4 regions of the Halomonas sp. I5-271120 genome follow, and region 1 is predicted to be linked to each of the others. Evidence: predicted binding sites of a transcription regulator. Region 1 holds the regulator's gene; each other region holds the start of a gene.

Region 1 (7,644 bases):
TCCGGCAAGGCTCACCGGCCTGTTGCTCGGCTACAACCTGGGCCGCATTGGGAGCTACATGCTCGCCGGCGCCCTGGTGGCCGGGCTCGGCACCCTGATCGGCGGGCTCGCCAGCGGGGTGCGCCTGGCGCTGTCGACGCTTTCCGCCGTCATGCTGATCCTGATGGCGCTGTATATCACCAACTGGTGGAAGGGCCTGCTCAGAGTCGAGGCCCTGGGGCGGCGCCTGTGGCGCCATCTGGAACCGGTCGGCCGACGCCTGATGCCGGTAGTTAGCCTGCCCCAGGCCGTCGCCCTGGGGGCCGTCTGGGGCTGGCTGCCCTGCGGGCTGGTCTATTCGATGCTGGCCTGGAGCCTGGCCACCGCCGAGCCCCTCGCGGGCACCGCCCTGATGGGGGCCTTCGGGCTCGGCACCCTGCCCGCTCTGCTCGCCACTGGCCTCGCCGCACGCTCGCTTGGCCGCCTGATCCGCCACCCAGCAACCCGCGCCCTGGCGGCGGGGCTGATCATCGCCTTCGCGCTCTGGCAGCTGGCCAGCGCCTGGCGGCTGATATAAACCTGGCGGGCCGTCATTTCCACGGGACTTGACCTGGCGCAAGGGGCCAGGCCTCTGGCGACACTAGACTGGAGGCATTCGCATCCAGTGGAGTATGCAGTGATGTTTAGCCCCATGCCCGCCCCCTCGTCGTCCCATGCCTGGGACCCGGCGCTGCTCAAGCGCTATGACATCAGCGGGCCGCGCTACACCTCCTACCCGACCGCGCCCTCCTTTCACCAGGGCTTCGGCGCCGAGGACTTCGAGGCGGCGCTGGTGCGCAGCAACGCAAGGTCCCGTCCGCTGTCGCTGTATGTGCATGTGCCCTTCTGCCGGCGCATCTGCTTCTACTGCGCCTGCAACAAGATCGCCACCAAGAACACCCGGCTGGCCGAGCCATACCTTTCCCGAATCGATCGCGAGATGGTGCTCACCAGCCGCCGGTTGGACACCGCCCGCGAGGTCACCCAGCTGCACTGGGGCGGCGGCACCCCCACCTTCCTGACGCTTGGCCAGATGGGGGATCTGTTCGACCGCCTGGATGCGCGCTTCGGCCTCAGCAACGCGCCCGATCGCGACTACTCCATCGAGATCGACCCTCGGGAGGCGAACGTGCTGACCCTGCGTCACCTTCAGGCACTGGGCTTCAACCGGCTGAGTCTCGGCGTTCAGGACCTGGACCCCAAGGTCCAGCAGGCCATCAACCGGGTCCAGCCCCGGGTACTGACCGAAACGCTGATCGACGAGGCCCGACGGCTGGGATTTCGCTCGCTGAACCTCGATCTGATCTATGGCCTGCCGCACCAGACGCCGTCGAGCTTCGCCGCAACGCTCGCCCAGGTCATCGAAATGACCCCGCCGCGGCTGTCGGTGTTCAACTATGCCCACCTGCCCAGTCGTTTTGCGCCCCAGCGTCGCATCCGTGAGGCCGACCTGCCGGACAGTGACGCCAAGCTGGCCATGCTGCAGACAAGCATCGACATGCTCGAAGACGCGGGCTATGTGCACATCGGCATGGATCACTTCGCGCTGCCCGACGACAGCCTGGCCCGCGCTCAGCGCCAGGGCACCATGACCCGCAACTTCCAGGGGTATTCGACACACGGCAACAGCGACCTGGTAGGGCTGGGCGTTTCAGCCATCAGTCGGGTGGATGACTGCTATGCCCAGAATCCCACGGCGCTCGGCGACTACGAAGTGGCGCTGGACGCCGGGCGGCTGGCCACCGTCAAGGGCATCCGGCTGAGCCTCGACGACCGCCTTCGCCGCCGCGCCATCGAACGGCTGATGTGTGACATGGCGCTCGATCTTGAGACGCTGGGGCACGAATTCGGCCTCGACGCGATGCTCTGGCTCGACGATGCCCTGGCCCGCCTGGCTTCGAGCATCGAGGATGGCCTGATCGAACAGCACGGCAGCCGGCTGACCGTGACGCCGCGTGGGCGCCTGCTGATCCGGCATCTGGCCATGGCCTTCGACGCTCGGCTGCCCGAGCAGGCCAAAGAGCGCTATTCGCGCATCCTATGAGCCTGGAGCCTGTAGACTTATGCCTATGGCCCAGCAGCGGCGCTCACAGCGCCACTGCCCGAGTTCGAGAACCAAGGAAACTTTGCCTCCTCCGCTCTCTCTTCCATAATGGGCCCCGCGGATGAACTAGAATGTATAAGGATGCAGCCAAGGAGAAGGACATGCCCGCCAATGCGCTCGGTCACCGAGCCCGCCTCACCGAAACCCGCTGCCAGACTTGCAGCCTCAGTTCGCTGTGCCTGCCCCTCGCGCTGGAAGTGGAGGACATGGACCGCTTCGATGCCATCATTCGTCGTCGCGCGCCTCTCAAGAAGGGCGAGACGCTGGTGCGTCAGGAGGCGCCCTTCTCCAGCGTCTTCGCGGTACGCTCGGGCAGCCTCAAGCAGCTCATCAGCGCCGGCAGCGGCGATGAACAACTGAGTAACTTCTATCTGCCGAGCGAACTGGTCGGCCTGGACGGCATCGACGAGGAACGCTATCCGGGCACGGTAGTGGCGCTGGAGACCACCACCGTCTGCGAGATTCCCTTCGACCGGCTCGACGGGCTGTCGGAGCACCTGCCGGAACTGCGTGCCCAGCTCTATCGCAGCCTGAGCAAGGAGCTGCGCGACGACCGGCGCATGCTGCGCCTGCTGTCACGCATGACCGCCGACGAGCGGCTGGCAAGCTTTCTGGTCAATCTGTCGTCGCGCTTTCGCCGCCGCGGTTACTCGGCCTACAGCTTCCGGCTATCGATGTCCCGCGCGGACATCGGTAACTATCTGGGGCTCGCCGTGGAAACCGTCAGCCGCATCCTGGGACGCTTTCAGCAACAGCAGCTGCTGGCCGTATCGGGACGCGAGGTCAACATCCTCGATCTCAAGAACCTGGCCGAGCTGGCCAACGATGGCTGCCCTTACGACGGTTAGCCACCCAGAGCGCTCATACAACGCAAAACGCCAAGCCCTGAGGCTTGGCGTTTTTTTATGGGGCTGATCTGGACGACGCGCCTGGACAAAGCGCCTGGCCGATACGTCTGGTCAATGCGTCTCGGAGCGGAGCGTCGGCTAGGCCTCGCCGCCAAGGTCCAGCGCATCGATACGATTCTCGCGGCGGCGTGCCTGCTCGGCTTCAAGGCCCTTGAAGTCGAAGAGTTCGCGATCCGCCAGCTGTGACGGCGCCACATTGGTTACCGCCTTGAACATGCTTTCCAGGCGCCCGGGATGTTTGGTTTCCCATTCGGCCAGCATCTCCTTGACCACCTGACGCTGCAGATTGGGCTGCGAACCGCACAGGTTGCAGGGAATGATCGGAAACGCCATGCGCTGGGAAAACTCCTCGATATCCGCCTCGCGACAGTAGGCCAGCGGGCGAATCACGATGTTCTTGCCGTCGTCGGAAAGCAGTTTGGGCGGCATCGACTTGAGGCTGCCGCCGAAGAACATGTTCAGGAACAGCGTCTCGAGGATGTCTTCGCGATGATGGCCAAGCGCTACCTTAGTGGCCCCGATCTCTTCGGCGAAACCGTAAAGCGAGCCGCGCCGCAGGCGTGAGCAAAGCGCGCAGGTGGTCTTGCCTTCCGGGGTCTTTTCTTTGACCACCGAATAGGTGTCACGCTCGAGAATGTGGTAATCGACGTCGAGCTTGTCCAGGTATTCCGGCAGCACGTGTTCGGGGAAACCCGGCTGCTTCTGGTCCAGATTGACCGCCACCAGCGAGAAATTCACCGGCGCATTGCGCTGAAGGTTCCTGAGGATCTCCAGCATGGTGTAGGAGTCCTTGCCGCCGGACAGGCAGACCATGACCTTGTCGCCCTCTTCGATCATGCCGTAATCGATGATGGCGTTGCCGACCTGACGCCGCAGGCGTTTCTGCAGCTTGTTGAAGGCGCGCTTGTCATTGGCGGCAGCGTCCGCCGCCGCAGCGTCGGCTGCATCGTTAGCAGAGGTATCGGAGACGCTCGGGGGGTAAGTCACGGCAGTATCGGTCATGATCGCAGCAAAAGGGGACAGAAATGAGGCGCCATCTTACCACCGGCACCCGGGGCTAGCGACCGGGCATGCCATTAAGGCTGCGTTAATTCCTTTAGCGTAATGTCATTTGCGGTAGGGTCCTGCCACGACATAGAGTCCTTCATCGAAAGGTCCTGCCACGCGGAGCCCTGCCATGCAGAGCCCTGCCCCGGCAGAGACCTGTTTCGACAGAGTGTTCTGCTACGAGGTCATGAGCCCGACGCTCAACATGGAGCGTGTAACTGCCAAGACGGCGGCGACGCGTCCGGTGCTGGCCATTTCGACGCCTCCCCGGCGTGGAATATTTCCATCTACTGGAGTATTGCCCCGATGTCGCTTGCGCAACGCATTCGCACCAATACCATCCTGAAGACCCTCGCTCAGAGCGCCGAGAAACGCCTGAAACGCCGACTGACCAGTCTGCTGTGGCGGCTGCTGCGAGCTCCCGAGGCCACCGCGATCGATGAACTGGGCGACGTCCGGCGGATTCTGCTGATCCGGCCCAACTATCGTATCGGCAACGCGCTGATCAGCACGCCGGCAATCGACGCTTTCCGGTCACGCTTTCCCGACGCCCGCCTCGACCTGCTGGCCACCGACAAGACTCGGGGGCTGTTCGACCATCTGCCGGTGGATCATTGCCACACCATGACGCGGCGCGCCATCCTGCGTCCCTGGCTGCTGGTAACACTGCTTGCCCGCCTGCGCAGGGAGCGCTACGACCTGGCCGTGCAGCTGGTGCCGGGCTCACTGACCGGGGCCATCTGCACCCGACTGATTGGCGCCCAGACCACTATGGGGCGCGCCAAACCCGAACAGCGCTGGTTCGACATCGAAGTGGAAGGCGCCACACCGCATGCCTATGATGCACCGCGCCCCTTCGCGCATGCCCTGGGGGTGGCCTGTCGCAACCGCCCGCGCCTGCACCTTAGCCACGACGAACAGGCCCGCGCCGAGGCGACCCTGGCGCACTGCCTGCCCGCCGTCGAACCAGCATCTGTCAAGCCTGACACCGCTGGCGTGACGCCTACGTGCGAGCCCTTCGTCGCCGTCTTTATCGGCGGTCATTTGGACAAACGCCTTCCCTGGGCGCAATGGTTCGACATCCTGAACGCCCTGGAAGCGGCCAATCAACGCCACCTGGTGTGCCTGGGCCCGGAGGAGGCAGATCTCGCACCGACCATCTCGCATCACCTGGAGGGCAGCCGCTTCGGGGCCCTGTGCCCACCGCAACCCCTGCGAGACTTCGCCGCTCTGGTGGCTCGATCCGGCGTGCTGATCAGCCCCGACTCGGGGCCCCTGCACCTGGCCGCCGCCCTGGAGGTGCCCACCATCGCCCTGATGCAGGTAAAGAAATCGCAGAAGTTCGTGCCCCGAGAGCCCCATGATCAGGCCCTGTGGCGGCCCACCGCCGAAGAGGTCGTTCAGGCCGTGACGCGGCTTGATTTGTTCAGGCGCACGTACATCAAGGCCGTGGTGACGGCATCGCCGAGTGCCGTATGGCGCCCCATGACCGGCACGCCGAGGGACTCAGCCATGGCCTCGAAGCGCAGGCTGGGCTCTATGTCCGGGCTTACGCGACGCACTGCCCGGGCATAGCGCTGGGCGATATCGACGGTGGCATTGGGCAAGTCGAAGCCGAAACGAGGACGCAGCTGGCGATTGAGCATGGCAATATCGAAGGCCACGCACCAGCCCACCAGCGGCCGGTTACCGACGAAATCCAGAAACTGCGCGAGGGCATCCTCGACGCTCGCGCCGCCTTCCAGGTCGATGCCGCGCAGGCCGTGGATGCAGATCGAGTCACCGGTCAGGCGGGCCGGACGCGACAATCTCAGATCCAGCGACTCGCTGGTCAGCACCCGGTCGCCGCGGACCTTGACCGCGGCGATCGAGACCAGCTCGTCGCGACGCGTATCGAGGCCGGTGGTCTCGCAGTCGATGGCCACCATCTCGTCGCCGGTATAGGGATTGAACAGCCAACCGTAATCGCCACCGGCCTGGCGACGACGATCGGTCACACGGCGCCACGCTTTTAACATCCTGCCTCCTGCCGTCAATATTCCAGATGAAAACGCTGGGTCAGACGCTGTTTGAAGTCCTTGACGATATGCAGCGCCTCACGCAGCAGGTCACGTTCCAGTGACGACAGCTGCTGCACTACGACCCGATTGGCGTCGCGCTCGGCATTGACGCCGTCCAGGTGCTCGAGCTGCTGCTTGAGGCGCAGCTCGGTGAACAGCGACAGCGCCTCACCCAGATCCTCGGCGAAGCGCGCATCCAGGCGGCCATCGGCCACCAGGGCATCCAGCCGCTCCAGCGTCGACGTGGCGCGAATGCCCCGCTCCAACGCCAGAGTGCGCACCCCATGCACGATGGGGAAGATGCCCCCCTTCTTGATATCGATGCCGTGCTGGGGTTTCTTCAGGGTGCCGAACAGGCTCAGCGGCGTGGAGAACTGCAGCGCCGCTCGGGCGAAGTACGTCAGCAACAGCTCGTTGCCCCCGCAGGCCTCGAACAGCCCATCACGCACTTCGTCGAGCAGGGCCGTATTGCCGGCCACCGCATGGGCGTCGAGGATGATCGCCAGCTTCATCAGGCTTTCGCCGTCGCGACGCTCGACCCACCGGCTGATGCGCTCCCGCCAGTCCTTGACCCGCCCGACCCAGGCCGGGTTGGAGACCATGATATTGCCCAGACAGCGCGGATAGCCGAGCGCCACCAGGGTCTCGGTGAAGTTCTCCATCTCGACGCTACAGTCGGGCCAGTCGGCGTCGTCGGCAAGGATCAAGCCGTTGTCCTGATCCGTCTTGAGAATCTGCTCGCCACGTCCTTCGCTGCCCATCACCATCAGGCAGCTTTGATGCTGGCGCGCCTCATCGATCTTAAACACCCAGGCCTTGTGCATGATGCGACCGTTCAGCGCCGCCAGCAGGTCCATGGCGAAACGCAGCTTGACGCCCTGTACCATCAACGCCTTCACAAGCTCTGGAGTGCGTGCGCTGGCCGCCGCAAGCTCCTCGAGGCTGTCCGCCTGCTCGACCTGCAGGCTGACCACATAGCTGCGGCTCGAGAAGTAGCTCAGCACGTCGGTGAGCTCCACCACCCCCACCGCCTGAGAGCCCTCGATCACCACCACCCTCGCCACCTCGTGGCGCGTCATATTGACCAGCGCCTCGAACAGATACTGATCGGGACGAGCACTGACCAGCGAGAAGTGAGCGATTTCGACCACCAGGCTTTGCTGATCGCCGCCGTCGATCACCAGAGCATTGAGCAGGTCGGTCTTGGTGACCATCCCCAGACGCGGCCCCTGGCGAACCAGCAGGCTGTCGGCACGGCTGTCGTTGAGGGTGCGCACCGCCGTGGCGATGCTGGTGTCTTCCTCGACCAGTAGCGGCGGTCGCATGCATTCGGCGATACGCGCCAGCATGAAGCCGGCCATGCTCACGCCACCCTCGGCACGTCGTTCGGTCATCAACCGCGTCTTGTCGGAGAGGCGCTGGCGGAAGAACTCGGCGAAAGCAGGGTAGCGCTCGCACAGTCGTTCGAAGAGCGTGCGCGGCAACAGGTAGCAAAGGCATTCCTGTT
Region 2 (7,644 bases), 230 kb from region 1:
GCGGGAAAGCGCCGAGTGAGAGCCTCGCGAATCGCCGCCCGCTGGGCGTCGGGCAGGGGAAAGGCGCTACGCACCCTGACTGACGAGGCGTCCTTGGACGGCGCACTCTCGAGCGCCGCAGCGAAGCGCTGCTCGGTGTCCTCGTCCATCTCGTCGAGGCGTTTGAGGAGCACCGCGACCAGGCGCGCTTCCAGGCCCTCATCGGCCATGTCACTCAGCGCCTGGCGCGTCATCGCAAACACCTCGTCCTGGGTCTGGCGTCGCAGCGTCTGGTTAAGCCGCTCGGCCTCGGTGCGCAGCGCATTCTGACGCTGATCGCGCATGTCATCGGCCGCCTGCCGGGCCTCCTCGAGCAGCCGCGTACGTTCGGTCGCCGCCTCTTCGCTTGCCGTAGCCATCAGCGCCGTGCGCTGAGCCTCGAGCTCGGCATTGCTTGCCTTGAAGCGCTCGCGCTCCTCATCGGCCTTGGCCTGCCGGGCATCGGCATCGGCCAGGGTCGCAGCGATCCGGCTCTCCCGGGCGTCAATGGCATTCAGGATCGGCTGATAGAGGAATCGCTTCATCAGCCACACCAGAATGGCAAAATTGAGCAGCTGGGCCAGCACGGTGAACCAGTCGATGATCATGGCTCAGGACCCCGAGCCCAGCGTGATGACGTGATTCCAGAAGGGGTTGGCGAAGATCAGGATCATCGAGACCACGAAGCAGTAGATGGCGGTGGACTCGATCATGGCCAGGCCAACGAACAGGGTGCGGGTAATGGTGGCGGAGGCATCCGGCTGCTGGGCCAGTGACGTCAGGGCCGTCGCGACCGCCCTTCCCTCGCTGAACGCCGGCCCCATGGTGCCAAAGCCGGTGGTGATGCCGGCGGTGAAGATCGAGATCACCGCGATAAGCGTCATGCTGTCCATAGAAGTCTCCAAGAGGCGTATTGATCCGTAGCGAGGCGCATTGCAGAAAAGCGATGAGACGCGAAAAACAGCGAGGCCCGTTTAGGCATAGCCGCGACTATCACGGCGGGATCTCGCCGCCAGCCGGCGCGGCGGCCTTGAGCTCGGGCTTTCGCGTGCGGGTGGCCGCCGCGATGTAGACGGTGGCCAGGATGCTGAAGATATACGCCTGCACCATGCCGGTGAGTAGGCCCAGCAGGTTCATGATGACCGGGAACAGGAAGGGCGTGATGGAGAGCAGAATGGCGATGATCAGGGTGCCGCTCATCATGTTGCCGAACAGGCGCACCGCCAGTGCCAGGGTCCGCGACAGCTCGCTGATGATGTTGAAGGGCAGCATCACCACCGTCGGCTGCGTGTAGGAGCGCAGATAGCCGCCGAGGCCCTGCTCGGCAATACCGAAGAATGGCACCGCCACGAAAACCGTCAGCGCCAGGGCCACGGTGGTCGACAGCGAGCCGGTCGGCGGCTCATAGCCGGGGAGGATCGTGGCGAGGCTCGCCGCGGCCACGAACAGGAAGAGGGTGCCGATGAAGCCAATATAATGACGCGGCTGATCGAGGCCCACGTCGCGGATCTGGGCGATGATGCCGGTGACGATGATTTCCAGCAGGTTCTGCCAGCGCGAACGCTGATGGCCACTCGACAGCCGGCGGGTAATCAGCCAGGCGCCGACCACCAGCACCAGCATCAGCCCCCAGGTGTAGAGGATGGTGGCATTGAGCTTGAGCATGCCGAACTGCCAGAAAATGATCTCATCAGGGCTCAGGCGCATGGCGCACCTCCTGTGCCGGGGTGGCTTCCTCCGGGGCGGCCTCCACTGGGACGACATCCGCTGAGCGAGGCCTGCGGGTGAGCCAGGTGACCGCCACACGAGCGATCAGAAAACCCACCAGGCAGGCCAGCAGCCGCGGCCACTGATCGCCGGCCACCAGATAGAAACCATAGAGCGTCACCGCCAGGCGCACTGCGAGGCTCGCCAGAAACCACCGTGCCGGCCGCGTCGAGACGAGCCCGCGGCGAACGGTCCAGTAGAGCCCACCGAAGAAGAAGGCGCCAAGCGCCAGGCCCGCCAGCCCCGCCGGTGCCCAGGTCAACAACGCCTCGTAAACTATCGGGCCAACCCCGTTGAATCGCTCAGTCACGCCGGTGCTCCTCGTTATTGCCCGATGGGGTCTTGGCCTCTGTCTTGGTCTTGGGCTCGTCCCCATCGCCGTTGCGCTGCGCGTCGTGGATGGCCCGGTCTTCCTTGGACACCCAGTGCCAGGCATTCCAGCAGCCGATCACCAACCCGATCAGCAAAAGCGTCAATGTCCAGGACGGTGGCCCCGGATGACGCTTGTCGAGCCATACTCCGATCATCGCGCCAAGCAGGGTCGGCACCACCACCGACCAGCCGATCAGCCCCATCATGCCGAGCCCGAACCAGACGCCCTGGCCGCTGTGACGGCGCGCCTTGAGCTTACGCGCCGCCTTGGCCCCGACCTGCTCGGAGAGGCTCGGCTTGTCCTTATCGCTCCCCCGCTTCGGTGCGTCAGTCATGTTCGAAGCCTGCGAAGCGCTTGAGAAAGCCGCTTTCCAGCTTGGCCATCACCGAGCGCACCCGTTTTTCCTGCTCGTCCACACTGAGGAAGGCCTGCTCGACCGCCGCATGCAGTTCACCGAGATCGTGGCCCACCAGCGCCCTGCGAACCGATACCAGCACCTGGTACCCGGCCTTGACCAATACCCCTTCGTCCACCGCGACATAGCGCTCACCGTCGGCGGCGGTCTCGTAGATCAGAATGCCCGGCGTGAGCGCGGCCACACAGTCGAGCCGCCGGGGCAGCAGGCCGACATAGCCTTCGACGGTCTCGGCCACGACCCGCGACACTCCTCCGGTTTCGACGAACACCTGAAACGGCAGCAGCACCTTGAGGGTCATCAGCGCATCAGGCGTCGTCGCTTGAGTCGACATGTCCGGCCTCCTGCTGGCTCGCTTTCTCCTTACTCGTGGGCGCGTTACGCGCTTCCTCTTCGCTGGACCTGGTTTCTTCGGTGGCCTTAGTTTTTTCGCTGGCCTTGGCTTTGCCAGCGTTACCTCGGCCCGCGTCGTCAGCCTTGCGCTTGGCTTCATCGTCAGCCTTGAGCTTCACTTCATCGATGGCCCCGATCATGTAGAGGGCGCTTTCCGGCACGTTCTGGAACTCGTCGGCGAGAATCCGTTCACAGCCCTCCAAGGCATCGTCGAGGCTGACCAGGCGACCGCCAAGGCCGGTGAACTGCTCGGTGGTGAAGAACGGCTGGGTGAGGAAGCGCTCCAGGCGGCGGGCCCGGGCCACCACCTTTCGATCCTCCGGGGAGAGCTGTTCGAGGCCGAGCATGGCGATGATGTCCTTGAGCTCTGCGTACTGGGCGAGAGTCCGTCGAATTTCCTGGGCCAGCCGGTAGTGGCGCTCGCCGACGATGCCGGGGGTCGCCATCTTGGAGCTCGACTGCAGCGGGTCGATGGCCGGATACAGGCCTTCGCTGGCCCGCTTGCGCGACAGCACGATGGAAGCCGAGAGGTGCGAAAAGGTGTGTACCGCCGCCGGGTCGGTGAAGTCGTCCGCCGGTACATAGACCGCCTGGATCGAGGTGATGGCGCCGCTGTCGGTATTGGCGATTCGCTCCTCGAGCCCCGAGAGCTCGGTGCCCATGGTCGGCTGGTAGCCGAGCCGCGAGGGCATTTGGCCCATCAGCCCCGACACCTCGGCGCCGGCCTGGATGAAACGAAAGATATTGTCGATCAAGAGCAGCACGTCGCGATGCTCGTCGTCGCGGAAGTACTCGGCCATGGTCAGAGCCGCATGGCCGACCCGAAAACGCGCCCCGGGCGGTTCGTTCATCTGCGCGAACACCATCACCATGTTGGGCAGCACGCCGGCCTCCTTCATCTCCCGGTAGAGCTCTTCGCCCTCGCGACATCGCTCACCGATACCGCAGAACAGGCTGACGCCCTGCTGGGTGCCCACCATGTTGTGAATCATCTCGGTGAGCAGCACCGTCTTGCCGACCCCGGCGCCGCCGAACAGGCCCGCCTTGCCGCCGCGCTCCAGCGGCACCAGCACATCGATCAGCTTGATGCCGGTGGTGAAGATCGCCGACTGGGTCGAGCGGCGCGCCAGCGCAGGCGGCGCCCGGTGTACCGAGCGCCATTCGACCGGTTCCGGGGCAGGCAGGCGGTCGATGGGACGGCCGAATACATCGAACATTCGCGACAGGGTCTGGCGGCCGACCGGCGCCTTGAGCGGGCCGCCGCTGTCGATCACCGGCATGCCGCGGGCCAGCCCCTGGGTGGGCGTCAGGGCGATGCCGCGCAGGTGGTGGGCATCGAGCTGCACCAGCACCTCGATGACAATCTGCTGCTCGCTGCCGGCCCGCACGATGGTATGAATCGGCGGCAGCTGGTCGGCGAAACGCACTTCGACGACGCTACCGCGGACGGCGACCACGACCCCTCGGCTCCTCTCAGGAGAGGGGGCAGAATCACCCTCACCGCCGGGAGACGCCGCCGCGTCAGACGGCGACACCTGGCTCACGCTCTCCCCCTCGCGCGCAGCCGGGTTCGCAGCCGCTCGACCTCCTCGAGCAGGTCGGCGACCAGCGCGGCGAGCTCCGGTTCGGCCTCGAAGTCACGTTCGACCTGGCGCAGGCGCCGGGCCCGAGTCAGGTCTCGGCTGGTGAAACGCTGGCTGGTGAAGCGCTGACTGGTCACATAGCGACTGCCATCGGCCAACAGGCCGCTCTCGACCCGCTCGATGACCCAGTCGGCCTCCACCGCACAGGCACGAGCCAGCTCCTCGAGGGTCAGCGTGGACTCATCAATCAACTCGCCACGCACGGCTTTATCGTCTGCCATGACCAGCCCTCCTCGGATTGAAATCGAGCTCCCGTGCCATGGTGGCGTAGAGCTCGCGCGCCTTGTCGGTATCCGCTGGCGGCAGCACCACCGTAAGCTCCACATAGAGATCGCCCGGCTCCTGCCCGGGAATACCGCGCCCCTTGAGGCGCAGCCGACGCCCGCTTTGCGAGCCGGCAGGCACCTTGAGCCTGACCGGCCCCGCGGGCGTGGGTGTTTCGATGCTGGCTCCCAGCGCCGCCTCCCAGGGCGTCACCGGCACGCTGGCGTAGACATCGCGACCCTCGACGCGAAAGGCTGGATCGGGGTGGAAGTGGATTTCCAGAAACAGATCGCCCGGCGGCCCGCCGCCGATGCCCGGGCTGCCCTGCCCGGTCAGGCGAATGTGTTGGCCTTCCTTGACGCCCTTGGGAATCTTCACACTGAGGCTGTGTTGACGGGTCACCACCCGGCCCTGAGCATCCATTTCGGGCACCTGCAGGGTGATGGTGCGCGTCGCGCCCTGGTAGGCATCGGCGAGATCGATCATCACCTTGGCGTGGCGGTCCTCGCCGCGCATCCGGTAACCCTGGCCGCGCTGTTCGCGGCGCCCGGCCTGGCCAAACAGGTTGGCAAAGAAGTCGCTGAACTCGTCCGCCTCGGCCCCCTCGAAACCGCGGCCGGTGAACTCGAAGCCCGCATCCCAGTCCGGTGGCGGCCTGAAATCCTGACCGGCCCGATAGTCCTGGCCCAGCTGGTCATAGGCAGCGCGCTTCTCAGGGTCGCTGAGGACTTCCTTGGCCTCATTGATCGCCTGCATGCGCGCTTCGGCATCCGGCTCCTTGCTGACATCGGGATGATACTTGCGGGCCAGCTTGCGGTAGGCCTTCTTGACCTCCTCGGCGGTGGCGGTCTTTGCCACCCCGAGCGTCTGGTAGTAATCCTTGAATTCCAACTGGCCGGGCTCCGGGCAAGCGTGGCGGCGTGCCACGAATGAACGCCGATGCTTAAAAGCTAGTTGAAAACGTCACGCTCGGAGAATGATATGGCTCAAGTCTTGGCGACTTATTTCGCCGATGGCGAGGCGAAACGACAAGGCACTCAAGAGGCTGGTCGCCATGACAGCGATGGGGTAGGTTAATGAATAATGCACTGCACAACTGAGCGAAGCGTCAGGCAAATGCTTACGTCGCCACAGCGTGAAAGGGATCGGATTGGCGAATCGCGTGCACTGCGTTCATGCTAAAGCTATCGGGTAACGTCCACCCAGCGACAGGAGGCATCAAGAGACCGCAAGGACAGGAGAAGCGACACCGGCCGAGATCAGGTTTGAACTGTCATGCCCTCGTAAGGGCCCACTGCCAGTGTCGGAACTGCCGTTAACCAAGGAGTGTTCCTGCCGATGGTACGAATCGACAAGAAAGCCACCAGGCTTTACGTGTTAGACACCAACGTCCTGATTCATGATCCTGCCGCCCTTTATCAGTTCGAAGAGCACGATGTGGTCATTCCCATGACCGTGCTGGAGGAACTCGACAAGCACAAGAACGGCATTCGCGAGATCGCCCGTACCGCCCGTCAAGTCAGCCGCACCCTCTCCGATATCACCAGCCAGGTCAGCTTCGATGAGATCCAGGCCGGCATCCCGATTCCCGGCTCCATCGGCGTCACCGGACGCCTGCGCTTCCTCTGCTATAACGACCTGAAACCGTTGGACAACCTGGAAGACAGTCCGGACAACCGTATCCTCGCCGAAACCTGTCGGCTGCGCGATGACCGCCCGGATGCCTCGGTGATTCTGGTCACCAAGGACATCAACCTTCGCGTCAAGGCCGCCGCCCTCAAGGTACCGGTAGAAGACTATCTCAACGACCGCGCTTTCTCTGACCAGGACGTCATGAGCGAGGGCGCAAAGGTATACCCGGACGCCGGCGAGCATGGCGTGGGGCTATGGGAAGCGCTCAATGTCGAGGTCAAGGTCGAGCGAGCCGACCACCACACCTACTACAAGCTGAGCGGCGAAATGCCCAGTGACTGGCACGTCGGCATGCTGGTCTCTGACTGCGAAAACGGCGCCAACTTCGAAGCCATCATCCGCGAGCTGAGCCCGAACAGCGCGCGGCTGCAGCTACTCTCCAACTACCGCCACCACGCCGGCGTGTGGGGCGTGCACGCCCACGACAGCCGTCAGAACTTCACCCTCAACCTGCTGATGGACCCGGATATCGACCTGGTGACCATTGCCGGCAACGCGGGCACCGGCAAGACCTTCATGACGCTGGCGGCAGCGCTCCAGCAGACGCTGGACATGAAGGGCTTCGAGCGCATCGTCTTCACTCGGGCGCCGATCCCCATGGGCGAAGACATCGGCTTTTTGCCCGGCACCGAGGAAGAGAAGATGTCGCCCTGGATGGGCGCCTTCCATGACAACATGGACAACCTGCTGCGCGACGAGAAAGACGGCTCATCGAGCTGGAACAATGACGCCACCCGGTCGCTGATCGGCTCGCGGGTACAGATCCGCTCGCCAGGCTTCATGCGCGGCCGCACCCTCAATGACACCTTCCTGATCATCGACGAGGCGCAGAACTTTACCCCCAAACAGTTGAAAGCCCTGATCACCCGCGCCGGGCGCAACACCAAGATCGTCTGTCTGGGCAACGTCGGCCAGATCGACACTCCCTACCTCACCGCCAACACCTGCGGCATGGCGGCGGTGGTGCAGAACTTCCGCGACTGGCCCCATGCCGGCCATATCACGCTGAGAAGCGTCGAGCGCTCGCGGCTGGCCCTGGCGGGTGAGGAACTGCTGTAGCCCGCCAGATCATCAGCCTC
Region 3 (7,644 bases), 990 kb from region 1:
CCGCAAGTTGGCATTCGTGCACCCGGAAAGCGGTCAGCGCCTCGAGTTTCGCGTCGCCCTGCCCGACGATATGCTGATGCTGCTCGACTACCTGCGCGACGATCACGAAACCATGCGATGAGGCCATTGCTTTGCTGAGGAATCCGGTGATGACGGACCCCGCTGCGACGCTGCACCCGCACCCCACTCTGGTGCTACCCGACTGGCCGGCTCCGAGCACGGTGCGGGCCCTGGTCACCACCCGTGAGAGCGGCCCCAGCAGCGGGCCGTTCGCGGCCTTCAATACCGCCGAGCATGTCGGTGACGACCCGGCGATGGTGGCGCGCTGTCGCGAGCTGTTGCAGGCCGAGATCGGCAGCGACCGTCCACTGCTGTGGCTCGACCAGGTGCATGGCGCCAACGTGCAGCAGGTCTATGCTGCGGGGGCGCCCCAAGCCGATGCTGCGGTGGCCTTCGATGCCAGCCATGCCTGCGTGGTACAGACCGCCGACTGCCTGCCGGTGTTCTTCTGCGATCAGCGCGGTACCCGAGTGGGCATCGCCCATGCCGGCTGGCGCGGTCTCGCCGGGGGCGTGCTCGAGGCCACGGTGGCAGCGCTTGGGACCGAGCCCGGCGAGCTGATGGCCTGGCTGGGTCCGGCGATTTCCAACGCGCAGTTCGAGGTAGGCCCCGAAGTGCACGATGCCTTCGTGGCGGTGCAGCCCGAGGCCAAGAGCGCCTTCGAGCCGAGCCCCTATCGTCTCGGTCACTACATGGCCGACATCTACCGGCTGGCGCGGCTGCGCCTCGAACGGCTCGGCGTCGCCCACATCAGCGGCGGCCACTTCTGTACCGCCTGCGAACCGCGCTTCTACTCCCACCGCCGTGACGACGGCGTCACCGGCCGCATGGCCAGCGCGATCTGGCTGCGCTAAGTGTCTCTCTCGGCCCCGGGCATGGAAAAGCGAAGCGTCTTTTTCAGGGCCGGAAAATGCATCCATGCGATTCCGGCATTTCCGCCCTCCATGGCGGTCAGATGAAAAAGCCGAGCGTCCAGGGAGGGATTCACCGCGTCTTCGCGCTTCATGTCCCGGTGGCGTCCTGCCAATCATGATCTGCATCAAGCCGGGGCGCCTTTCCTGAGGCTGGCGCCTTGAAAGCGGGCCACCATACCTCCATTGATACTGTCAATACACGACACAGGCAGGCGGTGCGTCCGATCGCGCCGCTGCTCTCATGGAGGACATGCGATGCGATTCGATAAATTCACTGGCAAATTGCAAACCGCGGTGGCCGATGCCCAATCCCTGGCGGTGGGTCGTGGCCACAATCAGCTCGACCCCGGCCATCTGCTGATGGCGCTGCTCGAAGATCGCGACGGCGGCCTCAAGGGGCTGGTCGGCAAGGCCGGCGGCGATGCCTCGGCGTTGCGCAGTGCGCTTGCCAATTATCTGGATGGGCTTCCCGAGGTCGGCCAGTTCGATGGCGAGGTGCAGCCGTCCAGGGACTTCGTGCGGCTGATGAACCTCGCCGACCGGGAAGCCCAGAAGCGCGGCGATCAGTTCATCGCAAGCGAGCTGGTGCTAGTGGCGGCGCTTGCCATGAATCATGCGGTCACCAAGGTGCTGACCCAGGCCGGCCTCACTCAGAAGGCGGTGGCCGCGGCCATCGACAGTCTGCGCGGCGGCCAGAAGGTCGACGACCCCAACGCCGAGGAAAGCCGCGAGGCGCTGGCCAAGTACACCCTGGACCTGACCGCTCGGGCCGCCGAAGGCAAGCTCGACCCGGTGATCGGCCGCGACGACGAGATTCGTCGCACCATCCAGGTGCTGCAGCGTCGCACCAAGAACAACCCGGTGCTGATCGGCGAGCCCGGCGTCGGCAAGACCGCCATCGTCGAAGGCCTGGCCAACCGCATCATTGACGGCGAGGTGCCGGAAGGGCTCAAGGACAAGCGCGTGCTGTCGCTGGACATGGGTTCGCTGCTGGCCGGGGCCAAGTTCCGTGGCGAATTCGAGGAGCGGCTCAAGGCGGTGCTCAACGAACTGGCCCAGGAAGAGGGCCGGGTGATCCTGTTCATCGATGAGCTGCACACCATGGTTGGCGCCGGCAAGGCCGAGGGCGCCATGGACGCCGGCAACATGTTGAAGCCGGCGCTGGCCCGCGGCGAGTTGCACTGCGTGGGGGCCACTACCCTGGATGAGTACCGCAAGTACATTGAGAAGGATGCAGCCCTGGAGCGGCGCTTCCAGAAAGTGCTGGTCGATGAGCCCTCCGAGGAGGACACCATCGCCATCCTGCGTGGCCTCAAGGAGCGCTACGAAGTCCACCATCGCCTCCACATCACCGACTCCGCGATCATCGCCGCGGCCAAGCTGTCGGCGCGCTATATCACCGACCGCCAGCTGCCTGACAAGGCCATCGACCTGATCGACGAGGCCTCCTCGCGGATTCGCATGGAGCTCGACTCCAAGCCCGAGGAAATGGACCGCCTCGATCGGCGTCTGATCCAGCTCAAGATGGAGCGCGAGCAGCTCAAGAAAGAGACCGACGATGCCTCCCAGAAGCGCCTGGAAAGTATCGAGGCGCAGATCGACGAGCTGTCCCGGGAATACGCCGATCTCGATGAGGTCTGGAAGTCCGAGAAGGCCAGCATCGAGGGCGCGGCCCAGCACAAGGCCGAGCTCGACAAGGCGCGCATCGAACTCGACGCCGCCAAGCGTCAGAACGACTATGAAACGATGTCCAAGCTGCAGTACGGGGTGATCCCCGAGCTCGAGCGCAAGATCGCCGAGATCGAAGAAAGCGAAACCGCGGATACCTCGACCCACACGCTGCTGCGCTCCAACGTCACCGAGGAGGAAGTCGCCGAGGTGGTGTCGCGCTGGACCGGTATTCCGGTGTCCAAGATGCTCGAGGGCGAGCGCGACAAGCTGCTGCGCATGGAAGAGGCGTTGCACGAGCGGGTGATCGGTCAGGACGAGGCGGTCACGGCGGTGGCCAATGCGGTGCGCCGTTCCCGGGCCGGGCTCGCCGACCCGAACCGTCCCAACGGCTCCTTCCTGTTCCTCGGGCCGACCGGGGTGGGCAAGACCGAGCTGTGCAAGTCGTTGGCCAACTTCCTCTTCGATACCGAGGAAGCCATGGTGCGCATCGACATGTCCGAGTTCATGGAGAAGCACTCCGTGGCCCGGCTGATCGGCGCGCCTCCAGGCTATGTCGGCTATGAAGAGGGCGGCTATCTGACCGAAGCGGTGCGTCGCAAGCCCTACTCGGTGCTGCTGCTCGACGAGGTCGAGAAAGCGCACGCCGATGTCTTCAACATCCTGCTCCAGGTGCTCGAGGATGGCCGCCTGACCGACGGTCAGGGGCGCACCGTGGACTTTCGCAACACCGTGATCGTGATGACCTCCAACATGGGCTCGGACATCATCCAGCGCATGGGAGGCGAGGACAGCGGTGATAGCGAGAAGGACTACGAGCACATGAAGGACATGGTGATGGCGGTGGTCAGCGACCACTTCCGTCCCGAGCTGATCAACCGCATCGACGAGGTAGTGGTCTTCCACGCCCTCGGTCAGGAGCAGATCCAGGCCATTGCCAGCATCCAGCTCGACCGGCTGCGGGCGCGGCTCGCCGAGCACGAGCTGTCGCTCCAGGTCAGTGACGATGCGTTAGCCCAGCTGGCGGTGGTGGGCTTCGACCCGGTATTTGGTGCCCGGCCGCTCAAGCGGGCGATCCAGAGCCGGATCGAGAACCCGCTGGCGCAGGATCTGCTCGCCGGCAAGTTCGCCCCGGGCGACACCATCAAGGTCGCAAGCCAGGACGGCAAACTGGTGTTCAGCAAGGAGTAACCAAAGAGGCTTTATCACGTCTCGGCCGACCCGAATGCCAACCGCGTCGGCCGGCCACACGCAAAGGCCCGCCTCTCAGGAGACGGGCCTTCGTGCTTTATAGGGCTCCTAGGTCAGCGCCCGACTACCAGGGCTCGCGATCAGCGTGAGCCGGCGCTGGCGGGTTGCGCCTTCGGTTTCGGTTCGCGGACCAGGCGCTGCTGCAGGTCTTCCAGTGAGACGCCCTTGGTTTCGGGCATCAGGAATTTCACGAACAGCACCTGCAGCGCCATCATCACCGCGAAGAAGGCAAACACCGGGCCGCCGTTGAAGGTGCCGAGTACCCAGGGCATCACCAGGGTGATCAGGGCCGCGCAGATCCAGTGCACGGAGCTGCCGAAGGACTGGCCGCGGGCGCGCACATGGTTGGGGAAGACCTCGGCGATGAACACCCAGATGATCGCCCCCTGGCTGATCGCGTGAGCGGCGATGAACAGCCCCAGCAGCAGAGGCACTTCGAGTCCGCCGAGGTTGCCGAGGAAGAAGGCCCGCGAGATCAGCACCAGCGAGACCAGGTAGCCCACCGAGCCGATATACAGCAGGGTACGGCGACCCAGGCGGTCGATCAGCGCCATGCCGGCCATGGTGAAGACCAGGTTGACCAGGCCGATGCCGGCAGAGGAGAGCAGGGCGGCGCTGTTGCCGAGTTCGGCGGCTTCAAACACCCGTGGGGCATAGTAGATGATGAAGTTGATGCCCGAGAGCTGGTTGAAAAAAGCGATCAGGAAAGCCAGCAGGATCGGCAGGCGGTAGCGGCCGGAGAAGAAGGGCGCGTGGGCCTTCTGCTCGCTGGTTTCCGCGGCGCGGATGGTGGCGATTTCGCGATCCACATCGGCGTCGGGATCGATCTTTCTCAGCACCTCGCTTGCGCCCTCAATGTCGTTGCGCTTGAGGATCAGCCAGCGCGGGCTCTTCGGCACTCGGTAGATCATCAGGGTATACAGCAGTGCCGGCACGGCCTCGATGCCCAGCATCCAGCGCCAGGCGCCCTCACCCAGCAGCGAGCCCAGCACGAAGTTGGAGACGAAGGCCATCAGGATGCCAAACACGATGTTGAACTGGTAGAGGCCCACCAGTGCCCCGCGATGCTTGGCCGGTGCGATCTCGGAGATGTAGGTGGGGGCGGCGACCGAGGAGATGCCCACGCCGATGCCGCCGATCAGGCGGAAGAAGGAAAACCAGTAGGGATCGGTGGACAACGCCGAGCCGAGCGCCGAGCCCAGATAGAGGATGCCGATCAGCACCAGAGTGGCTCGTCGCCCCAGCCTGTCGGTGGGCCAGTTACCGCCGATGGCGCCGACCACCGTGCCCCACAGCGCCATCGACATGATCAGCAGGCCATGCTGTAGATCGCTGAGTCCCCAGAGGGTCTGAATGGGCTTGTCGGCGCCGGAGATGACGGCGGTATCGAAGCCGAACAGGAAACCGGCTAGGGCTACCGTGATCGACCACTGAATAATGCGAAACATTCGCTTTCTCCTTGCTGGGCACCTTTCGTCGCTGCTTCTCGTCAGTCCTTGCTTGGTTTGCCTCGGGTGAATCGATTCACCTAAGGTCCGAGGCAAGAGGCCAATGCAAGGTACTGACCAAGAGGCCAGGAAAAGCCCGGCGAAAGGTGTAAAGATGCGTTGAGTGATTGGGTGAATCGTGTCAGCCGGGAATCATTACAGCAACCAGCCTGCAAATCTGCCACCCAGGACGCGCTAGACATTGGTCCAAGAGTGGTGGCGCCGGTACCATATCTCCCGCATCCATAGCGCCTTTCGGACGCCCGTCAGCCGGTTGAAGCGGCATGTTCTCGTCTACTCGTCGCAGGAACGCGGTTTCACGGTTGACACTACCGTGGGCCTATTGGACTCTTGACGGTTCCTGATTGCGGGCGCGGACGAATCCGGGCGATCCCCGACCGCCGCGTGAAGGGTAGGTCGCAAGACCTCTACCCGCCGAAGGATTATCCGGGCAAGGCTATCCGCCTCGCTCGGCCAACGCCCCGACACGGTGAACCGCCGTGATGTGAGTGCAGGCCCTATCCGGGCCGAATGAAGCCAGGGTTTGGCATCAGGTGCCGGCATCGACCGGCCGCGGCATACCGCCGCACTCGACTTGCGTGCCTCTTTGAGCACGGCAAGGCACTCGAGACCTCCAGGGGAGAAATACAGTGGAACTGCTTTCCGGCGCCGACATGATCGCCCGCTTCCTTCAGGACGAGGGCGTCGAATACATCTATGGCTATCCCGGCGGAGCGGCGTTGCATATCTATGACGCCCTGTTCCGTCAGGACAAGGTCAAACACATCCTGGTACGCCACGAGCAGGCCGCGACACATGCCGCCGACGGCTATGCCCGGGCTTCCGGCAAACCAGGCACCGTGCTGGTCACCTCGGGCCCCGGCGCGACCAACGCCGTGACCGGTATCGCCACCGCCTACATGGACTCGATCCCGCTCGTCGTGCTGTGCGGGCAGGTGATGAGTCATCTGATCGGTGATGATGCCTTCCAGGAAACCGACATCATCGGTGTGACCCGTCCGGTGGTGAAGCATAGCTTCTCGATCAGGCACCCGTCGGAGATTCCCGAGGTGCTGAAAAAGGCGTACTACCTGGCTGCCACCGGTCGTCCCGGGCCGGTGGTGGTGGACATTCCCAAGGACATGACCGCTCCCACCGAGCGCTACGAGTACGTCTACCCGAAGAAGGTCAAGCTGCGCTCCTACAACCCGGTCACTCGCGGTCATACCGGTCAGATCAAGAAGGCCGTGGAGCTGATGCTCAAGGCCAAGCGCCCGGTGTTCTACACCGGTGGCGGGGTGGTGACTGGTAACGCAAGCGAAGGGCTGACGGATCTGGTCAAGCACCTGGGCTTCCCGATCACCACCACCCTGATGGGCATCGGCGCCTACCCGCAAAGCGATCGTCAGTGTCTCGGTTGGCTGGGCATGCACGGTTCCTATGAATCGAACATGGCCATGCACCATGCCGACCTGGTGATCGCCATTGGTGCGCGCTTCGATGACCGGGTGACCAACAACACCTCCAAGTTCTGCCCTACGGCCAAGATCATTCACGTCGACATCGATCCCAGTTCGGTATCCAAGACCGTGCGCGCCGACGTGCCGATCGTCGGGCCGGCGGCCAGCGTCATCAATGAGATGATCAGTCTGGTACAGGGCAAGGAGATCAGTCAGCCCGAGGCACTCGCCGAGTGGTGGCAGAAGCTTGATGGCTGGCGCGATGAGCGGGTAGGTAAGCTGTACGAGCCCTCCCAGGAAGGCGAGCCGCTCAAGCCTCAGGAAGTGATCGAAGCCGTCTGCCGGGTGACTCGCGGCGAGGCCTACGTCACCACCGATGTCGGCCAACATCAGATGTTTGCGGCCCAGTACTACAAGTTCGACAAGCCCAATCGTCTGATTACCTCGGGCGGGCTTGGCACCATGGGGTTCGGTTTCCCGGCGGCCATGGGCGTCAAGAAGAGCTATCCCGATGAGGATGTGGTCTGCATCACCGGTGAGGGCAGCTTCCAGATGATGATGCAGGAGCTCTCGACCTGTAAGCAGTACGGGGTGGGGGTGAAGATCATCAACCTGAACAACGGCTCGCTGGGCATGGTGCGCCAGTGGCAGGACCTGAACTACAAGTCACGTCACGCCCAGTCTTACATGGAGTCGCTGCCGGACTTCCAGATGCTGATCGAGTCGTATGGCTTCACCGCCATCAAGGTGGAACGTCACGAGGATCTCGAACCCGCTCTCGAGCGGGCCTTCGCCGACAAGAAC
Region 4 (7,644 bases), 730 kb from region 1:
TCTTCGGCGGTTTCCTGGCGGTGTCCTGGACCGACTTGATCCAAGGCCTGATGATGGCTGCCGCCCTGCTGATCGTACCGGTCATCGCCCTGTCCGAGCTCGGTGGTTTCAGCGGCAGTAGCGCCCAGATCCTCGCCGAAAATGGTGACATGCTGAAATGGTTCACCGATGCCAACACCGGCGAGTCCCTGACCGCTATCGGCATCATCAGCTCCATGGCATGGGGCCTGGGTTATTTCGGTCAGCCGCATATCCTAGCGCGCTTTGCCGCCATCCGCAGCCCGAACGACATCCCGGCCGCACGTCGCATCGCCGTGTCCTGGTCGGCGCTCTGCCTGATCTGTGCCATGGGTGTTGGCCTGCTGGGCACCGTCTACATGGCCCGCGACCTGGGTGACGGCGAGACCATCTTCATGATCATGGTCAATGCTATCTTCCATCCGGTCATCGCCGGCGTGCTGCTGGCCGCGATCCTGGCAGCCGTGATGTCCACCGCCGACTCCCAACTGCTGGTCTCTTCCTCAGCCCTGACCGATGACTTCTACAAAGCCATGATCCGTAAGGATGCCTCTCAGAGTGAACTGGTCTGGGTGGGGCGCTTCGCGGTCATCGGCATCGCCGTCATTGCCTACCTGCTGGCCCTGAACCCGGACTCTTCCGTGCTGGGACTGGTGTCCTACGCCTGGGCGGGCTTCGGCGCGGCCTTCGGCCCGGCGCTGATCATGGCCCTGTTCTGGCGTCGCATGAACACCTGGGGCGCCCTGGCCGGCATCTTGGTCGGTGGTGTGACCGTAGTGGCCTGGGCTCAGATCTCCGGCGGCATCTTCGATCTTTACGAAATCGTGCCGGGCGTGATCTTCGCCTACATCGCCATCGTTGTGGTCTCACTGATCACCGGTGAGCCGACTGCCGAGATCACCGAGGAGTTCGACTCCATCAAGGAAGGTTGAACCTTTTCCATCTCGAGCAAGTTTCGGTTCAGAGCTAGAACTGCGGGGGCGCCCATTGGCGCCCCCGCTGCGTTTCATGCCTTCACGAACCTAGCTGGCTGACGCCTGACCAGCTTGCTGACCCAGTCCACCGCTCAGGCCGCCGTCATTCGGCCAAGCACGAATAGCGCAAAAACCACCAGCCCCCACCAGCAGGCGGGCGCTGACATCAACTGACGAAGCCAACGACGAGGCGCTGTCACCCCCACCCCGTGCATGAAACCTGCCCCTATTGCCCATAGCCCCAGCAGCACCATCGGCAGGCGCCATCCCCAGGACAAGTCGCTGAGCGCCTCAGGCCGCCACAGCAGCGCCACCGAGAGAACCGACGACAGCACCAGGCCGGCAAAGGGCAGCCAAACCTGCCGTAACATGCGTGAATTCATATGTCCTCCTTGCCGACTCGCCGTTATCAAGCAGCGTCTCTCTGATAGCCAGTCAAGACCAATTCAGATGACTTGGCGAATCATCATCGCTCACATGGCTGCATCACCTTTACACATCCTATACAGAATCATGCCTTTGATAAGAGGCCATTAACCTCATACCCTCCATATTCTGGGGCAATCATAACTATCAGCGTGATTGGAAAAATCTTGATGCCAAAGGAAACACTGTTTCCTATACTGCTCTTGTCAAACTAGGAGCCGGCCAGCGACCGCTAGCGTCGATCCACTAGAAGCAACCAGGAGGCTTACATGAACAAGGCAACTCTTTTTTCCGCAGCTGTTATCGCCACCAGCGGCTTGATGGCTACCCAGACGGCTATGGCCTATCAGGCTGGTGATATCTTCGTGCGCGGCGGTGTCGCTCAAGTCGAGCCCACTTCCGACAACGGCAACCTCAACGGGGCTGAGCTCGATGTATCCGACGAGCGTGGTTTCACCTATGGCTTTGGCTATCTGTTGACCGACAAGGTTGGCGTCGAGCTCAACAGCAGCGAGCCCTTCGAGCACGACCTGAGCCTAGGTGGAAAAGGCATCGGCAGCGTGGATCGCACCCCGGTCAACCTGCTGGCGAACTACTACCCGCTGGGCGGTACTAGGGGCAAGGTACAGCCCTACGTCGGGGTCGGGGTCAACTACACCACCTACTCCGATGAAGAGCTGAGTGGCCTGAATATCGATGACTCCTGGGGTGCGATAGGCCAGGTCGGCGTCGATCTCGCCCTCACTGACTATCTGCTGCTCAATGGCTCGGTGAGCTATTCCGATGTCGAAGCCGACGCCAGCCTGAATGGCAATGGCATCGGTACCGCGGATATCGATCCGGTAACCATCGGCGGCGGCATCACCCTGCGCTTCTAATGAATGGCATCTAGCAACACGCTTCTGATCAGGCACTGCTGATCAAGAGTAGAAGCATCTAACGCCGGGCCCTTGGCCCGGCGTTTTTTTTGCTGCGAGCAAGCGCATCGACGATAATATTGCGCCGAAAATCTCATGTTCTTTCCAACGTTCCACTATCAACTCGCAGGTATTCTCCGTGAAAACGCGTCTTTCCGGTTTCGAGGTGCTCGCGCTGGGCTTCATGACCTTCGCTCTGTTCCTCGGGGCCGGCAACATCATCTTCCCGCCGCAAGTCGGCCAGGGTGCCGGAATCGCCTTCTGGCCCGCGGCACTGGGCTTTCTGGTCACTGGCGTCGGCCTGCCATTGCTAGGCATCGTGGCTGTGGCCATCGTCGGCGGCGGTCTGGACCGACTGACCTCGCCACTACCCAAGGTGGCAGCAATGCTCTTCGGCCTGGGCATCTATCTGTCGATCGGCCCGCTGTTCGCATTGCCCCGTACCGGCACCGTGGCCTTCGAGATGGGCATGCGCCCCTTCATCGACTCCGCTCCAAGCACCGGCCTGGCCATTCACTCGGTGCTTTTCTTTGGCCTCGCCACCTTGCTGGCGTTGTCGCCCGGCCGGCTGGTCGATGTGATCGGCAAGTGGATCACCCCCCTGCTGATATTCCTGCTGATGGTGATCGCCGCCGCCACCTTGCTCTTTCCTCAGGGGCCGCTGGGGCCGATCAGCGAGTCCTGGGTCGATGCGCCCTTCGCTCAGGGTTTTGAAAACGGTTACCTGACCATGGACACCCTGGCCTCGCTGGTCTTCGGCATCCTGATCGTCAGCGCTATCCGCGAGCGCGGCATCGAGGATCGCCGCACCCTGATGCGCTACACCCTGATGACCGGTGTGATCGCCGCGACCTGCCTGGCCGCGGTCTATCTGCCCCTGGCCTACATGGGCGCCACCAGCCATGAGGTAGCGGCCGGTGCCGACAACGGCACACTGATTCCCACCTATGTGCAGGCGCTGTTCGGCCCGGCCGGCCCAGTGTTGCTGGCAGTGATCATCACCTTGGCCTGTCTGACCACGGCGGTTGGCCTGCTGACCTCCTGCGGCGAGTACTTCCATCGTCTCTTCCCGCGTCTACCCTACCGAGTGATGGTCATCGTCATGGGCGCCTTTTCCGCCCTGGTGGCCAACCAGGGGTTGGATAGCCTGATCCGCGTCTCGGTGCCGGTACTGGTGGCCCTCTACCCACCGGCCATCGCCCTGATAGCTCTGTCTATGCTGCGCAGGCAGTTGGCGGACGCGCCGCGGGTCTTCTCCTGCACGATGGGGCTGACCTTCGCCGCCAGTCTGCTGGACGGCCTGGCCGCCAGCGGCATCGAGACACTGGTGAAGCCAGCAAGCACCCTGCAGGCCATGCTGCCACTAGGCGAGACAAGTTTCGGCTGGGTGCTGCCGGCCGCCGCTGGCCTGCTGCTGGGCCTGGCCATTAGTCGCCGCAGCGGCGTCTCGCTGGACCCGGCACTCGCCGACTGAGACCACCAAGGGGGCCCTTAGGGGCATGCGACATGCCGGAGCACTAAAAGCGCCAGAGCACTCAAGGTGCCCAACGCAAGACGCCCGCTTCCCATCGGAAGCGGGCGTCGTCGTTTAGGCGGCTCATTCAGGTGAGTCGTTCAGGCGATTCTTGCAGACAACCGCATGTGGCTCAGAAGCGGTAGCTCAGGCCCGCCATCACCACCACCGGGTCGATCTCGACGGTGCCGGCATCGCTGCCGCCAACCTTGGCATCGGTATCGATGTCCAGATACCAGGCCGCCGCATTGAGCGCCCAATGATCATCGATCACCAGATCGACCCCGACCTGACCCGCGGCCCCCCAGGAATCATCGAGCTCCAGGGTTGAGCCATCGACCTTTTCATCGGTGAAGGTGGTGTAATTGACGCCCAGTCCGGCATAAGGCTGCACGCGTGCCTGGGTGCCGCCCAGCGGATAGTACTGCAGGGTCAAGGTCGGCGGCAGGTGCTTGGTAGAGGCCTGGTTGGCACCATTCAGCTCAATGTCGTGTTCGAAGCGCTGAGCGGCAAGGAGCTCGACACCCAGCTTGTCGGTAAACCGATAGCCCAGGGTGAAGGCGGCCGCACTGTCGCTCTGCACGTCCACGTCAATGGCACCGTTGGAGAGGGTGCCGTTGTCGCTCTTCGGCGTGACCTTGGCCACGCCGAAGCGGGTGAAGATATCCCCGACGCCATACTGGGAACCGGCAGCGAGTGCATCGCTTGAATGGACAGCGCTGGCAGCGACCAGGCCAGTGGCGAGAACAGCAGTGAGGACAGAATAACGCATGACTCGATTCCTTTTGATGTCGAGGCAGCCATGGCTGCCGAAAAAGACATCCCGAGTCTACTCAGCGAGAAAGGGGCAAATATTGATTCAGCGCAAGACCGGAAGGCTCACCGCCCGGCCTGCGACAATACACCCCGTCATCAGCGCCAGCGCCACGGCCTCAACGGTTATCGAAGAAAATGAAGCCAGTGGAATGGTTGAGCAACATCAGCGCGCAGCCAGTAACAACACCGAGTAAAACACCCAGTGAGAAGCGCCAATGACTAAGCTAGTAAGCATTAGGTGAACTCAGCGCGGCGTGTGCCGGTGCAGGCCAAGGGCCGCCAGGCTTTCATCGTCGAGTTCCTCAACGACCTCGACCCGTGCCAGCTCAGCGTGGTACTGCGCCGACAGGAAGGCCTCACCCGCCAACAGGTGAGCAAGATACTCCCTCGCCGGCCGCAACGACTCAGCGGTGCGCTCTGGCTGGGCGACGTACACCCACGCTTCGATGGGGCCTTCGTCGGTGAGCACGGATTCACGTACCCGGGTGTAATCGTGAGGATGCCCTTCGAAAGGATCCATCAGCGTGATCTGGTCGGGATGGGTCAGCTCGAAGAGCGCCCCCTCGACCCGCTGCCCCCGGGCCGGATGGACGTTGGCATGCGCAATCCCCGGCACCTTGGATGCCTTGTCGAAGCTCAGCCGATAATCATCCAGCACCCCGGCCAGGGCACGCCGGGTCTCGCCGATCCGCGCATCGACTCGTGCCACGTTCATGTTGCTGCCATAGGCAAAGTAATAGGGCATGCGGTTCTCCTGGCTTTAGCGACCTCAGGAGGCCTCGTTGATCACCTGATCGACTTCCTCGATGGCCTTGACCACTAACAGGCGATCACCGGCACGCGCCTGCTCCTGCTTGAGATACACATCGGCCGCCGGTGCCACATTGCAGCTGGCGGGCAGTGCCGCTTGCGCTGCAATCATGGCATCGAGGCGGGCGATGAACACGAAGCGCAGCCACTGGGGCAGTGACATGCTGTCGACACAGAACGGCTGCTGGCTGGCCATCGCTTCGGTTGAGGGTTCTTCCACCCGCCACAGGTCTGAGGCCTTGAGGGTTGCTTCCAGACGGCGAACCGCCTCGTCGAGTTGCTGGTGAACGCTCATAGTCTCTCCCCAATCAAAACCAAAACAGGCCATTATCCCGGGCAAGCCTCGGCTTGGCCAGTCGTTGCTGGCTTAGCCCTCCAGTGGCGCCTGATTTGCCAGCACCTTGCGCAGAAAGTCCCGGGTGCGTGGATCACGAGGCGCCGAGAACAGTTCAGAGGGCGGCCCCTGTTCGACAATGCGTCCACCCTCCATAAAGATCACTCGATCGGCCACGTCGCGGGCAAACGCCATCTCGTGAGTCACCACCAGCATGGTCTGACGTTCCTCGGCCAGCTGTTTCATCAGTCCCAACACCTCCTCGACCCATTCCGGGTCCAGCGACGAGGTCGGTTCATCGAACAGGATCACCTCGGCCTGGGCCGCCATGGCGCGCCCTATGCCGACACGCTGCTGTTGTCCACCTGAGAGCGAGGCCGGATAGGCATCCGCCTTGTCGGCAAGACCGATACGCTCGAGAATTTCCCGTCCGCGAGCATGTGCCTTGGCCTTGGGCCAGTGATTGACCACGATCAGGCCTTCGGTGATGTTCTCAAGCGCCGTCTTGTTGGCGAACAGGGCATAGTTCTGGAACACAAAGGCAGTGGCGCGACGCAGCGCCAGGATATCCGCCTTGCGCGGGCGGGCGGCATTAACGTCGAGGTTGCCGATACGAATCCGCCCAGCATCCGGCCGTTCGAGAAAATTCAGACAGCGCAGCAGGGTCGACTTTCCCGTACCGGACGGGCCGATCACCACGATGATTTCACCCTGCTGAATTTTCAGGTCGATGCCGTTGAGCACGACGCTGTCCTGAAAGTGTTTGATCAGTCCTTCTACCACCATCATCGTTGATAGGCCTCGTTGAATCTTGCCTCAAGGCGCCGCTGCAGCCAGGCCAGCAGCTCGACTATCCCCCAGTAGATAACAGCGACCGTAATGAAGGCTTCAAAGTAGAGGAAGCTACCTGCGGCCTCCTTTTGGGTGGCCCCCATCAGCTCCGTCACGCCCAGGGTAAAGGCCAGCGAAGTGGCCTTGATCATGTCGATGAAATAGTTCATCAACGTCGGTACTGCGATGCGGGTAGCCTGGGGCAGCACGATGCGCCGCATCAGTTGCGCATTGGTCATGCCGATCGACAGCGCCGCCTCGGTCTGACTGCGGTCCACGCCGACGATGGCGGCACGGATTGATTCCGCCATGTACGCAGAGAAGTGCAAGGTCAGACCAAGAATGGTCGCGGTAATGCCATTGATCTCGGTCAGCGCACTAAACAACTGGGGCAACCCGTAATAGAACAGGAACAGCTGGACCAGCAGTGGCGTGCCGCGGAAGAACGAGATGAACAGCAGCGTGGCCGCATTCAAGCCGGGAATCGCCAGCACCCGGACCACGGCCAGCAGACAGGCCAGCACCAGGGCCAGCACCATGCCGGCCCCGGCCATTTCCAAGGTCAGTGGCAGATAGCTCAGCAGGATCGGCACCAGCCCAAGCATGTAATCAACGTCGAGCACACTCATCATGACTCCCGGTTACGGGCGGGTGATATCGGTGCCGAACCAGCGTTCGGAGATCGCGCTCAGCGTACCGTCGCTGCGCAACGTCGACAGCGCCGAGTTGACTCGATCACGCAGTTCGCCGTCGCCCTCCCGGAACGGCAGAGCATTGCGGATCTGGGAGAACGGCTGACCGGCGAGCGCCAGCGGTAGCGGTTTTTCCTTGATGACCTGGCTAGCACTGACCCGGTCCATGACAAAGGCATCGACCCGCCCCAACGCCGTGTCCTGCTCGATATTGCTTTCGTAGGTGCGAATGTCGATCTCGTCGGCATAAGGCAAGGCTTCGAGCAACGCTTCGTAATTGGAGCCCAGATTGACTGCCACCGACTTGCCGCGC

What was found. The regulator FNR, encoded in region 1, switches genes on or off when oxygen is low (the NO sensors DNR and NnrR bind a similar motif). The targets are predictions, from matches to a motif close to TTGATNTANATCAA.
Region 2: a site for FNR is predicted at 5,850-5,863, ahead of Q2K57_RS03730 (DnaJ C-terminal domain-containing protein). Genes of this name have one in related genera too.
Region 3: a site for FNR is predicted at 1,090-1,103, ahead of clpB (ATP-dependent chaperone ClpB). Genes of this name have one in related genera too.
Region 4: a site for FNR is predicted at 4,703-4,716, ahead of Q2K57_RS01545 (OmpW family protein). Genes of this name have one in related genera too.

What each region holds. Positions count from the first base shown of each region.
Region 1 is NZ_CP130701.1:1,070,801-1,078,444, forward strand. Features, by position in the region: gene Q2K57_RS04725 (sulfite exporter TauE/SafE family protein) at 1-556, shown strand, start outside; gene hemN (oxygen-independent coproporphyrinogen III oxidase) at 659-2,062, shown strand; gene fnr (fumarate/nitrate reduction transcriptional regulator Fnr) at 2,194-2,970, shown strand; gene ttcA (tRNA 2-thiocytidine(32) synthetase TtcA) at 3,109-4,032, opposite strand; partial or broken gene Q2K57_RS04745 (glycosyltransferase family 9 protein) at 4,702-5,397, shown strand; gene Q2K57_RS04750 (3'-5' exonuclease) at 5,478-6,095, opposite strand; gene Q2K57_RS04755 (putative nucleotidyltransferase substrate binding domain-containing protein) at 6,110-7,644, opposite strand, start outside.
Region 2 is NZ_CP130701.1:844,296-851,939, forward strand. Features, by position in the region: gene Q2K57_RS03690 (F0F1 ATP synthase subunit delta) at 1-626, opposite strand, end outside; gene Q2K57_RS03695 (F0F1 ATP synthase subunit C) at 630-911, opposite strand; gene Q2K57_RS03700 (F0F1 ATP synthase subunit A) at 1,012-1,725, opposite strand; gene Q2K57_RS03705 (ATP synthase subunit I) at 1,709-2,095, opposite strand; gene Q2K57_RS03710 (AtpZ/AtpI family protein) at 2,088-2,492, opposite strand; gene Q2K57_RS03715 (F0F1 ATP synthase subunit epsilon) at 2,485-2,907, opposite strand; partial or broken gene atpD (F0F1 ATP synthase subunit beta) at 3,068-4,423, opposite strand; gene Q2K57_RS03725 (chaperone modulator CbpM) at 4,507-4,830, opposite strand; gene Q2K57_RS03730 (DnaJ C-terminal domain-containing protein) at 4,817-5,800, opposite strand; gene Q2K57_RS03735 (PhoH family protein) at 6,212-7,624, shown strand.
Region 3 is NZ_CP130701.1:2,056,810-2,064,453, forward strand. Features, by position in the region: gene rluD (23S rRNA pseudouridine(1911/1915/1917) synthase RluD) at 1-121, shown strand, start outside; gene pgeF (peptidoglycan editing factor PgeF) at 150-914, shown strand; gene Q2K57_RS09235 (hypothetical protein) at 911-1,066, opposite strand; gene clpB (ATP-dependent chaperone ClpB) at 1,230-3,833, shown strand; gene Q2K57_RS09245 (sugar porter family MFS transporter) at 3,974-5,341, opposite strand; gene Q2K57_RS09250 (acetolactate synthase 3 large subunit) at 6,031-7,644, shown strand, end outside.
Region 4 is NZ_CP130701.1:341,742-349,385, forward strand. Features, by position in the region: gene putP (sodium/proline symporter PutP) at 1-950, shown strand, start outside; gene Q2K57_RS01530 (cyd operon YbgE family protein) at 1,085-1,375, opposite strand; gene Q2K57_RS01535 (OmpW family protein) at 1,688-2,296, shown strand; gene brnQ (branched-chain amino acid transport system II carrier protein) at 2,475-3,809, shown strand; gene Q2K57_RS01545 (OmpW family protein) at 3,982-4,620, opposite strand; gene Q2K57_RS01550 (gamma-glutamylcyclotransferase family protein) at 4,909-5,409, opposite strand; gene Q2K57_RS01555 (YqcC family protein) at 5,434-5,769, opposite strand; gene Q2K57_RS01560 (amino acid ABC transporter ATP-binding protein) at 5,842-6,597, opposite strand; gene Q2K57_RS01565 (amino acid ABC transporter permease) at 6,594-7,268, opposite strand; gene Q2K57_RS01570 (amino acid ABC transporter substrate-binding protein) at 7,281-7,644, opposite strand, start outside.